Regions from separate parts of the Paenibacillus sp. FSL P4-0184 genome, predicted to be linked through region 1. Evidence: riboswitches for the same ligand, from Rfam matches in the RefSeq annotation. Region 1 holds a riboswitch; the other holds the start of a gene.
What was found. Region 1 has a riboswitch for cyclic di-AMP ahead of MKY52_RS13600 (alpha/beta fold hydrolase). Riboswitches for the same ligand answer to the same signal wherever they lie in the genome.
Positions count from the first base shown of each region.

Region 2: it holds a riboswitch for cyclic di-AMP, as region 1 does, so the genes downstream of both, MKY52_RS08620 (C40 family peptidase) here and MKY52_RS13600 (alpha/beta fold hydrolase) in region 1, are expected to answer to the same signal.

Region 1 is NZ_JBBORN010000001.1:3,095,321-3,101,642, reverse strand. It holds gene mnmH (tRNA 2-selenouridine(34) synthase MnmH) at 1-667, opposite strand, end outside; gene selD (selenide, water dikinase SelD) at 725-1,783, opposite strand; gene MKY52_RS13600 (alpha/beta fold hydrolase) at 1,940-2,749, opposite strand; cyclic di-AMP (ydaO/yuaA leader) riboswitch at 2,856-3,040, opposite strand; gene MKY52_RS13595 (hypothetical protein) at 3,262-3,435, opposite strand; gene MKY52_RS13590 (Nif3-like dinuclear metal center hexameric protein) at 3,521-4,315, opposite strand; gene MKY52_RS13585 (endo-1,4-beta-xylanase) at 4,427-5,446, opposite strand; gene MKY52_RS13580 (glycoside hydrolase family 43 protein) at 5,475-6,322, opposite strand, start outside.
Region 2 is NZ_JBBORN010000001.1:2,009,668-2,015,989, reverse strand. It holds gene MKY52_RS08630 (c-type cytochrome) at 44-400, opposite strand; gene MKY52_RS08625 (GNAT family N-acetyltransferase) at 528-1,013, opposite strand; gene MKY52_RS08620 (C40 family peptidase) at 1,269-1,760, opposite strand; cyclic di-AMP (ydaO/yuaA leader) riboswitch at 1,766-1,907, opposite strand; gene MKY52_RS08615 (C40 family peptidase) at 2,267-2,695, opposite strand; cyclic di-AMP (ydaO/yuaA leader) riboswitch at 2,749-2,887, opposite strand; gene MKY52_RS08610 (hypothetical protein) at 3,102-3,932, opposite strand; gene MKY52_RS08605 (M1 family metallopeptidase) at 3,944-5,950, opposite strand; gene MKY52_RS08600 (YwhD family protein) at 6,054-6,322, shown strand, end outside.

The DNA of each region.
Region 1 (6,322 bases):
CCTTCCCAATCTTTTTGCTCTCCGCTTCAAACAGTACATAAGGAGCATCCCCAAGCTTAATTAATTCCTCCATAAGGAGACTATCGAACGTTTTTTGATTGTTTGCATGAAGTCCGATCTCGCCAAAGATAGAACCGCGGTGACCTGCCATTCCTTCCAAATCCAAAACAGGATAGCTCTGTGCCTTCAGGCGGTGCAGCAGATTTGTTTTACCTGTACCCGTATTTCCATGAATGACATAAGGCTTCGCCTTGAATTCATAGGACTCCAGTTCATCGAGTATCCATTTACGGTAAGCTTTATAGCCGCCAATCAATCGGTAAGCGTGAATATCCATTAAAGAAAGTACGGTCGCAGTTGTACGGCTGCGCATACCTCCCCTCCAGCAGAATACAGCCTTGTCCCCTTGAATCGCAGCAAATTCTTTGACAAAGGAAGGTAGCTTCGCCGCAGCAATCTCCAAACCGCGTTCTTTCGCAGCCTGCACACTTGTCTGTTTATACAATGTACCTACTTCAGCTCGTTCCTCATCGTCAAAAAAAGGAATATTCAAGCTCTCTGGCAATGTCGAATCTTTATATTCAGAAGGAGATCGAACGTCGATAACGGTGATCTGCTTCTTATTCTTTAACACTCTTAGTTCTTCCAGTGTAATATCCTGAAACAATGCGCTCTCTCCTCTGGTGGCTAACTTCTTAGGTCGCCTCTAAGCTGAACTACAGCGTTATTGCGCAGCTATAACTACAATCTGACCCGGATGTTCTTCCGTTACCTCTCCGATCAATGCCGCTTCCACACCTGCATCTACTAACTCTTTTAGCAAATCCTCACTTTGTTCAGGAGCAACAGAAATCAGCAGTCCACCGGAAGTCACAGCATCACACAGAATATAACGGCTTAATTGGTCCATCTCTTCCGGATAAAGAATACTGCCCTCCAAATGGGCAAAGTTATTTTTAGTACCGCCTGGAACAAAGCCCTGCTCCGCGAGCTCTCTTACTCTTGGCAGCATCGGTACATCGCCTTGACGAATAATCAGTCCGTGATTACTCCCTTTTGCCATTTCCGAGGCATGTCCAAGCAACCCGAATCCGGTAACATCTGTACAAGCATGTACATCATAGGGCTCCATGATTTCAGCCGCTTTTTTATTCAATGTAGACATTACTGTCGTAAGGCGTGTAGTTTCTTCTGGGGATAGCTGATCCTTTTTAATAGAAGTCGTTAAGATGCCCACACCGATAGGTTTAGTCAAAATCAGCTTGTCTCCTACCTGCGCACCTGCATTCGTTCTTACTTTGTCCGGATGCACAAGGCCCGTAACGGCCAATCCAAATTTAGGCTCTTTATCGTCGATGGAATGTCCGCCCACAAGCGTTGCTCCTGCTTCCTGCACTTTATCTGCTGCACCGCGCAAAATGTCACCGAGAATGCTTTTGTCCAAAACAGAAATAGGGAAGGCCACAATATTAAGCACTGTAAGCGGCTTGCCGCCCATAGCATAAATATCACTTAACGCATTAGCTGCTGCAATTTGCCCAAAGGAATAAGGGTCGTCCACGATCGGCGTGAAAAAATCAACAGTTTGCACTAACGCTAGATCATCACTTAATCGATATACCCCAGCGTCATCACTGGTATCCAGACCTACAAGTAGATCCGGATTAGGAACGGTTGGTGGTAGACTGCGAATAACCTGCATGAGATCGGCGGGACCGATTTTGCAGCCGCAGCCCCCTTTTGAAGATAATGAGGTCAATTTTATGGTTTCGGCTTGAGACATCATGACTCAGCTCCTTTAGATAGTTAATCTCGAATATCTTTAATCTTACATCAGTAGACAGCATTGTACAAAATACAGACATACAGAAGAACGCCCCGTAGCCAGTACATACTCCCCGGCTATGGGACGCCCCTCATTTCTCACTTACCACTAAGATCAACTAATCTGCTGAGTTTCCTGCTGTTTCTCCAAAAACCGCTGAAGTATAGCATTAAATTTCTCCGGCTGACACAGATTACTAGGATCTAATGCGTTAGGGATGATCACTAACTGAGCATGTGGCAGCTGAGACACCATATCCTTCATACAATTAACTCCAAATTCACTAAAGTCACCTACAATACATAAGGCGGGACGCTTAAAAGACTTTAAGCATCTAGTGTAATCCACATGGCTCGTAGCCAGCCTTTGCCGATACAATTCCCGTGGACGTTTATCGAGAAGTCCTCTTCTAATCTCGTTATAAGCCAGATTCCAGCGTTCCCGGTACATCATACGAATCGAAGGCAGTACAAGCTCACTTGGAGCGTAATACATTAACCAACTACAATAAGCAGCCATAAGCTGGATTTTACCGATTATCGTTGACGCCTGACTTCTACAAAAGCTATCCGCGACAACAATCGCTTTTACTCGCTCTGGATATTGTTTCGCAATATGTTGAACGACGAGCCCCCCATAGGCACTCCCGACAAAAACAGCCTCACGAATACCCAAATCATTCAATAGCATAATTATATCTAGACATTGGGTTTCAATAATCTCATTTGGGGCCTGCAGTAGTTCACCTGATTTGCCATTCCCCCGTAAATCACACAGAATCACTTTATATTTATCAGAAAAATACTCCAATTGTGGCTTGAACATACTATGTGTTAATCCATGTCCATGGATAAACACAACCGGAGTCCCTGTTCCATTGATTTCGTAATAGAGCGAAGTTCCATTCAGTTTAGCAATAGGCAAAGTTAACACCTCTTTCATAGATAGGTTCTACAACTATATCTGCTTTTTAACGCAGCAAAAAACCACAGAGGGATTCTCTGTGGCTATTCATCATCAAATACGCCATTCATCCTCTCTCCATACGCTTACGAGGTTAGCTGTCGGATTCGGGCAGTGAGAGTTGCCCTACCTGCATGGATGCATTTATGCACCTGGAACAGGATTCACCCCATAACTAGTACCGATTGTTACACTGGTTCCCAGTTGTTGGTTCCCCCGCTTTCCTTAACGGAAATTAAGCGGACTTCTTATGTAATTGTCAGTTATGTGATGAATCATACTCCGTGTAAGGTTTCTTGTAAAGTTGAGCCGTGGGCAAAATAATGTTGAAAGCCATGCTTTTCATTTCATATTAAGCATACACTTCGTTTTCTCTTTCTTTTGCTCTTGTTTACTCAATATATCTAAAAAAAGCCGAGCGGCCATCAGAGATCAATCCCTGAACCACTCGGCTTCGTTATACAATCATATGGCTACAACAGATCGGCGTTTTTCAATGCATGCTCCCAGCTCGGAAAAAAGAACAGCGCACTTCTCATAAGATCAGGATCGCTTTGCTTCACTTGTTTTTTGCTGATCGAGCTTCCATCGGTTTGAAGCTTTTTGATACGACTTAACACTTCATCAGCCTCCAAAGGAATTTCCATTGAAACACTCCTTTCTCAGTGACCTAGTTTCCAATCATTTTCTCCATAATATGCAAATTTATTCTTCATTTCGGTTTATACGAAATTAAACCAGCTGATAGACCGGTTGTTCAGCAATAAAATAAGTAGGAATCATTGGGTATTTCTGTGCCAGAACTTCAGCTAAATATTTCATTCCTGGAGCTTCACTTTCCGCATGACCTAACATAATCAGCGCTTTTAATCTGCCTTGGTGGACAGCATCCCTCACATATTCTGGAGTTTCCCATTCGGGGCCCTCGCCAGCAATAATTAAATCAAGATTGTGCTGATTAAAAAGAGGAATAGCCATCGTCCCACCTCCTCTGTAACCTACTAATATCCCCACATGTCTGCATATCTGGGATAGGTCTCCGGCAGCACGTACATAGGAGATGCCTAGCTTTCTTTTTATATACAGAGCCGCTTCACTTACCGTCATAGCTGGAATCGATAGGATTGTAGCAGTGGATTGCTGCTCAACCACATAGGCTGACCATTCAAGCTCTCGTAGCAAGCCCACCATGATCCCATCCGGTTGATGCCGATGCCAATAATCATGATAACGAAAAATAGCCAGTTCAGAACGCTCAATCAAACTCCGTTTCGCGCGAGACACAGGGTCATCCTTTAACCACTTGCTCGTCTCATGATGACTGTAAAACACACCTTCATGTGTGATCAACAAATTGGCGTTCATAGCAATCGTTCGTTCCACAACATATTGCGTAGCGCAAAATGCCGTAACCATCCCTGTAATCACCATTTCTGGATTCCCCGGCTTAAGAGTATCCACAGTCCCATCTATCTGTTCCATAGCTCCTATTAAATCTTCCAGAATCGTTCTAATTGTCACGCTCACTTTAATCCGCCCTTTGAGATCTACTCTACTAATCTATCAACGTATAAATAACCCGCCCTTAATCGATATAAGGACGGGTTCACAGTTCATTATTTGAGCAGCTTGTCCACTCTATGATTTCGTGGCAGAGGTGATAATTCGATGGAAAGCTGGCTTAGGCTTATGCCCTTCATCGAATAGGAACGGCCAGTTCTTCCGCCCACGAACAGGGAAATCATCCAGCCAGGTATAGTCATCCGCTGCTCCCCAGAACGTGACCGAACTAATCACGTCCCGGTATTCTCTCAGCAGTGCGAACATCGCTTCATATCGATCTGCTTGAAGCTCGAGCAGATCAGCAGGTACTGCCTTTAAGTCCATTCGTCTATCATCGAAACGGAACATGGATACATCCAGCTCTGTCAGTTGGAGCTGAAGTCCTAAGGATGCATATTTTTCGATCGCTGTACGAATATCATCCAGACTAGAATCGTATAAATTCCAGTGTGCCTGCAATCCGACGCCATGGATCGGCACGCCTTGTTCCAATAGCGACTTCACCAGTTTATAGATTTTGTCACGCTTTAATGGATGGGATTCGTTATAGTCATTGTAGAACAACAAAGCCTTTGGATCGGCTTCATGCGCGAATTCAAACGCTTTGGCGATAAAGTCTGGGCCCACAATGTCGAGCCACTTCGACTGGCGAAGAAGTTCTTCTCCCTCATCAGCGATTACCTCGTTTACAACATCCCAAGCATAAATTTCTTCCTTATAACGTCCTACAACGGTCTGAATATGTGATTTAACTCGTGCAAGCAGAATCTCTTTGCTTACAGGTCCTCCGCCCTTATCCTCAAACAGCCAGTCCGTTGTCTGGTTGTGCCAAATCAAGGTATGTCCGCGCATCGCCATATGATGTTCCCTGGCGAAGGCAACCAGCTGGTCTGCTGCCCTAAAGTTATAAGTGTCCTCAAGTGGATGCAGACTTTCAAATTTCATCTCGTTCTCAGCGGTAATACTGTTGAAATGATAAGCAAGCAAATGCTTCTGTGATTGGATAGTTAATGGGTTGACGGCTGCGCCAATCTTGAAATCCTCTGCGAACACTGTCTTTAGTGCAGGCTCTGTAAAATCACTAGCTTGTCTCAACAATTTCCCTCCTAACAAACGCTATTCATTATGACCGATAATCGAACCAATCAAAGTGGGCAGGTACCTCAGCTACTTTACCATGACCTGTCGCGTATAAACCGATAAGAACACCTGTAAATCCATTTCCTTTTACGGCCTGTGGGGATAATGGGTATGCTGCCGCTGTAGATAGCTTATTCCATTCCTGCCCATCCAAGGAGAACAATAAGGTGTATTCGGTAAGCTCCGCCTGTATTTTCAGATAAATTCGCTCAGCTGTAGTTGGTACTTCTGCTTCTACACGGGTTATTCCATCAATAGTTAATTGTGCTGCAATGACTCTGTGGCCATCTTTTTGCACCAAGCCAATCTCATAATGTGCATCCTCGTCCAATCTGGCACAAAGCCCTGCCTCTTCACCGTCCACGGTAGGGTTAAAATCCAGTAATGTACTCCATTCTGCTGAAGTATGCTGCTGTCTTCTTCCTATAAAGGCCACCTGACCCACTTCATTAAGGTCTTTCGATTGCCCTCGAAGAGCTAGAAAACCCGGACGTTGGTTTAGTGACCAGCTTTCCTCTGCCGGATTCCGCAGAAAGACTAATCCCAACGGCAATTCATGGTCATCAAAGTCATACCTTCCGCTTAGCGCAGGCTTTGGTGATTGACCCGGTACACGCGGAACCTTCATATCCAGTCCTACGATATCTTCGTTATTATCAATCATCGGCCATCCGTCTTCATTCCACGTTACAGGGGCAAGGAACGTCTCTCTTCCTAGCACTGTATATTTAGAACCTACTAGTCGTACTCCAAGGAATACGGCCCACCAATCACCGTTTCGATCTTCAATCAAATCGGCATGTCCTAAATACTGAATAGGACTGTCGGTAC
Region 2 (6,322 bases), 1.1 Mb from region 1:
CTTCTGGCACGGGCGTTTTTAGTTGCTTAGGTAGTAGTTACTGTTACTTTTTCTCTGAGAGCCAGAGGGCGACGTTTGCAATCTCCTCAGGGGCTAGCTTTTCTTTAAAGGAAGGCATTTGACCTCGTCCTTTAGTGACGATACTGTAGATTTCTTCAGCATCATGCTGACCGCCTTCATTTTGAAGACTGGGTCCAACTCCACCTTGAAGCTGATCGCCGTGACAGGTGATACAGCTGGCTTTCACGGTTGCTTCGGCCTTTGCCGCATCCAATTGGACTTCCGGCATCGTCGGCTTATTCTGTTCAGCTACCTCTTCTTTACCTGGAAGTGTAAACATAAGTACTACCGCAAAGGCACAGGCGGCAAAAAACAAACCGCTCATGATCCATTTCTGCATCCCAGTTCGTCCCTTCTATGTAAGCTGCTCCCTACATTATAGCTCAAGGTGAAGCGTTATCATAGGGTTTGTGACAAAAAAATGAACGATAAAGCCATCAAATCATTGAAAAATATTGAATTTAATATTATTTATCATAGACCATGCAATAAAAAGGTTTGTTTCCTGTGGGGGTTAGGCGCTCATACGTATCGGTAATCGTAAATCCACACTTTTGGTAAGTTCGGATCGCCCGCTGGTTCCAGGTCAATACCTCTAGATCAATCTCACGCCCAGGATAACGAAGCAGGGCTGCTTGCACGATTGCATCCATGAATATTTTTCCTAGACCTTGACCGCATAGATCAGGGCGCATACCAATCCCCAAGCGAACAACACCTTCCATTGGAAACAACTGCGCGAATCCACACAAAATCCCTTGCCCATTTAATATGGAGACATATTGCTCATTCCGTAGCTGAGGGTCACCGAACTCGATTCCAAGAGCCTGCATTTGCTCCCACGGCATCCAGCCGTAAATATTATAAGGGGCAGTGTAATCCCAGTTGCAAATCTCTTCCGCGTGACTGGTCTCCATAGGCGCTACATGAAAAGTAACAGAGGGATTTATCATAAGGTCAAGGACCTCCTTTCACGGGGGAACTTTAAATGTCTTATATTTCTAGCTTAAAATACTTATGGTCCTTATAAGGACATCGAAGGCGTTTATGCTTGTAACTAATTATATACAAAAAGAGGCATGGTCGACTCAGAAATTTATGAGGATTATTGTTTTACAAATTCTGAGAGGGGTAAATACTAAATAAGACAAAAAACAAGCTCTTCTCCAAGAATCAACATCTTGGAAAAGAGCCTATGTACGATTTACTTATTGAACATCATCATTATCTTCTGTCTCAGAAGCAACAGAATGATAAGCATCCGTGCTCATAATTCGTTTAGCACCGATGTAGCGTTTCACGTAGTAGCTATCACTCAGGGAGCTAATCGTTACACCGCGTGAGGAAGATGCGTGTGCAAACTTGCCTTCACCGACATAAATACCAACATGGGAGACACCCTTACCACTTGTATTGAAGAATACAAGATCTCCAGATCTTAAATCATCTTGGGAGATAGCAGTACCCATTTGATACTGGGAACCTGATTGGTGTGGTAGGTTTATACCAATTTTATCAAATACATACATTGTAAATCCGGAGCAATCAAATCCATTTGTGGAGATGCCGCCGGATACGTACTTAGTTCCGATGGTCTTGTCGATCACTTTATCCATTTTGGAATCCGCGAAAGCGCTTCCTGCTCCGATGGTGAAAATAATGGAAAAGCTAAGTACTGCTGCTGCTAGCTTCTTCTTCAAAAGTTTATACCCCTTCCGGATGCCTACGAGGTTAGCTTAAGGGTTCGGTTGAAGGTCCCCTATGACCCCTCTAAAAATGGAGGTCAATTCACCCAAAGTTGGTTCCCCCGTTTTCCTAATAGTTAGGAAACTCGGCTGATACTGTTGATTAGGAATAGCTTGTAATCAATACATGACAAAACCTTTGTAAATAACAACTTAATGATTACAAAAATGTTACTAAAATCTTACTGCAGTTATTGTAACAAACAGAGTGCCGCTTGGCAATCGTTTTTAACATAATCATGCAGAAAAATTCGTTTTTTTAAAGACAAAATGCATATGTAAGCGATAATATTAAACTAATTTTTATATTTATTGAAATTTTTATCAAATAAAAGTGTTTAAAGTCCGTTCTAGAGGTGTAAAGAATATAATAAGACAAAAGAAAACCTGGATTCGATTAAGTCAATAATCAAACCCAGGTCTATATAATGTAATTGTGAGGTTATAGTTGTGGGGAAGTATTAATCGTAGGCTATAGCTTGATATGAGGAAGTACTCATTACTCTTTTAGCACCAACGTAGCGATTGGCCCAGTAGGACTGGCTAAGTGAAGTGATGGTCACGCCATATGAAGATGATGATTGTGCGAATTTTCCGTTTCCAACATAAATGCCGACATGGGATACGCCGTTGCCCAATGTGTTAAAGAAAACTAGGTCACCTGAACGTAATTTACTTTTGGCTACAGGAGTTCCGACATTATATTGAGCTTTTGAAGTACGGGGCAAAGAAAGACCCACCTTCTTGAATACATACGTAGTAAATCCAGAACAGTCAAACCCGGCAGTGCTAGTGCCTCCGGTTTTATAGGCAACTCCAATTGTCTTTGAAATAACACTGTCCATCTTAGAATCTGCAAAGGCACTTCCTCCACCAATAGAGAACGCCATCACAAGTCCTAGCGCCGCAGCGACGCATGCTTTTCTTAAATTCTTCAAAAAAATTGTACCCCTTCCAATGCCTGTGAGGTTAGCTTAAGGATTCGGTAGAAGGTTCCCCTATGATCACTGCAAAGCGAGATCAATTCACCCAAAATATGGTTCCCCCACTTCCCGGTGCAAGGAATTCGGCGTTTTATGCACCAGATAGTGACTTATCGACATGACTACGACAAATACATGAAGTTATGTAGAAATCGTTTCAAATGATTACAAACTTGTTACCAATGGAACAGGACTTATTGTAACAAAGTCTTTACGATTTTGCAAATCCTCATAAATTGTCTATAACGCGAAAGAGTCCCAGCTCCTGATTCAGGAACCGGGACTCTTATATTATGTTCTGTAATGTTTCAAATTATTGTGGAAATGCTTTACTTTGCCATAGATGATATTGAGCTGAAATTCCCCACATTTTGAAGAGTGTTGAGGGCAGTGATGAAAGTTGACGAATAAGAAGTGCTGGTAGGCCAGGACAGAAGATACCCGTTAGTCCGCACACTAGCAAAAGGATCAGGCCTGCTGCACCAAGTATGATTGAAATTCCTATTGCCGGAATCAGCGACTTCAAGCAAATGAATAAGGAGGAGAACATCCCCGTGCCGCTGGTATAACCAAACTGCATATATAGAAGGAACAGGCGCACGATAAAGATGTATATAAGCCATGCCAATACGTATGGAACTAGATGAAGTAACAAAGAGTAGTTCAGAAAGGAGGACAAGAATAGCCCGTACATTTTTGGAGCAAGCCAGTATAACGGAAGTAGAGCCAGCACCCATTCGATTAGACTGAAGATAAACACTGGAAATCCATAAAGCTTCATACCGGGAAAAAAGAACAGGCCACGCTCTCCTTTTCGCTCCTGATGGAGTTCATGCAGTAATCCTGCCCTTATGAAGGGGGAGAGTAGCAGTCGTAAGACAACAAGCCCTAGGAACATCCATAACCAAGTACGTATCGCAGGATCTGTGTTCAAGCTGAACTGCCCTTCGACATAATAGAGTAGTCTGCCCATTCCGCTGCCTCCAGCGTCTTTATCTGGATAACGTAGTAGAATTGGAACGATAGCAGATCGGATGAAGCCGTACATAAAGTAGCCCCAGAGCAGTCGGTAGATGAAGAGCAGAATCAGAATATAAAATTGCTCCTTCATGCTTTGCCAGCCGCGGGTTATCGATGTTCTCACAATCATTCACCTCACCAGACAAGAGTTCCGAGCACGGTTTCAACTAGTTTAGTTACACTTAATGTCCAGCGGGAGAGCGTTTTGGGCTCTATTTCCGCCAGTCTGAAGTTATTAAGATGTTTGTTTTCTAACAGAATGGTATGCTCAGGATCAACCTCAGCAGAGAGAAGAAGCTTATCGCTTAACAATTGGAATGTAGTCTCTGCTCCTTCACCGCTCCAGACCCGCTCTGTAGCAGAGCCATCGGCGAATGTGAATTTAATGGGAACGTCAACGTAATGGCTCCCTTTGTTTGTAATCTTTACTATGGATTCATAGCTCTGAGCATCGCTGTTGCCATTCTTTTTAATCGTAATCGTATCTATTGAGAAATCAGGAGCACCACCACCATAAATATAATCTTCGAAATAAGGCTGCCATGATTTTTTGGTTACCTTCTCAATGACTTTTTGAAAATCAGACGTAGTGGGGTGCTGGAAACGGAATTTACGTGCGTAAGTGGACATGATGCTGTTCATTGCCTTAGTCCCTACTTGGCGTTCAATATCCTTAAGTACTAGCTTTCCGCGAATATACACATTCCGGCTATAGGATTCTGCCCCGGCATATTTCCATGTCTCTAAATTTAGCGGCTCTGATTTGGTCACCAAGCTGGACTGAAGAGGGAGATTCGTTTTGATGCCATATTCTTGCTCCATGAGTCTGTCTTCAGCATAAGAAGTGAAGCTTTCATCTAGCCAAGCCTCTTCGAATTCATTGCTGGCTACCATGCCGTAAAAGTATTGATGGCCAATTTCATGAACGACGGTTCTTTCAAGTGAGGTGTCAGGAGAAGAGTCTGTGGCTCCAAACGCTGTAATGAGTGTTGGATACTCCATTCCTCCAGCCCCATTCCCCTCCTTAGGCGGAACGATAATAGACAGAGTCGAGTAGGGATAAGGACCATACCATTTGCTGAAGTAGGTCAGAGCTGCCTTAGCGGCCTGAAGGTATCGTTCCTTTAAGTCTTTGTGTAATGGATCGAGATACACCTTAATCCGTACACCAGGCACTTCTGGCGTAGAGAAGGCTTCTTCGGCTACTGTAAAATCAGGGGATGCCGCCCACGCAAAGTCATGGACATCGTCAGCGTAGAACTGATATATTTTCTGATCTTGCTTTAGCTTGGCATTCTTCACAGGAAATCCGGTCGCAGCTACCGTGTAGTCGGAAGGAACCGCAATCGTTACATTAAAGATGCCAAAATCGCTGTAAAACTCAGAGGTGCCGTGGTACTGATGCAAATCCCAGCCTTCCTCCTTAACCCCGCGTGTGCCCATAGGCTCGTATACACTAAGTTTAGGGAACCATTGCCCAGCCATCACGAAATTGCCTGATGCGCCCATACGGGCAAATATTTTGGGGAGCTGGACCTCGTACTGGAGTTTAAGCGTGACACTTTCTCCACCATTAACCGGTTGTGGGAGATGTACCTTTAGGAGTGTCTTATCGTTGACGTTACCATCATCGGGTTGTACAAATTGCACTCTTTGCATTAGTGATGTTCCTTCTGTTGTGCGCAAATCGGTTAAAGTCATGCTTCCGAAGCCGTTCTCTGGCATGGTGTCACCTCTGAGCGTTCCTCCGGACTCCTTCATAAAGGTAGTATCTGATGAAGCAAAAGCATTTGGATACATATGAAAATATAGATCACTTACCGGTTTTACACCGGGGTGTGTCCAGGTTACCGTCTCAGAAGCGATTAAGGTTTCTGTATCAGGAACAAGCTGAACATCGATGTGATACTCGACAACTCGTTGACTTAATGCCTCTTCTGCTGGAACGGGGGCGCTTTCAGGCAGTGTCTGTTGTGGTGCAGCTGCAGGAGCTATGCCGCTTGAGGACTTGGCCTCTTTTGAAACAAAGCTAGTAACAGAAGATGTGGAGTTATCCCCCGAATAGACCCATATGCCTCCTAATAGCACGAGGGTGGCCAGGGTCGCAAAGATGATGATGTACCTTAATGACAGTGACTTCATAGTGTGATTCCTCCCGTGACAAGCATCTACGGGATGTATATGTTTGCAATCGCCGCATTATTAGCTAAAATTAAATTATTCGTAAGAGGAAGGGTGTGCACTCGTGGACAACATACAACCGGAGGGCAAGAAACAGATTGCCTTAAATATTGTGAATGCCAAAAGTAAACATAAAGGCTTTGGAGCGGGCTCTATAGAGCTCAATAACGTATCGCCTGTCATTATTGATGGCGGTGAAGCAGTCATTGATATTGGTGCCATGCATGCCAAGAGTAAGGTTGAAAAGGGGATTAAATTCTCCATGAACCGTGAAGATGTACCTAACGGTAGACAGGTTTGGGTAGTATGGGTAGCAGTGGACCGTACACAGGA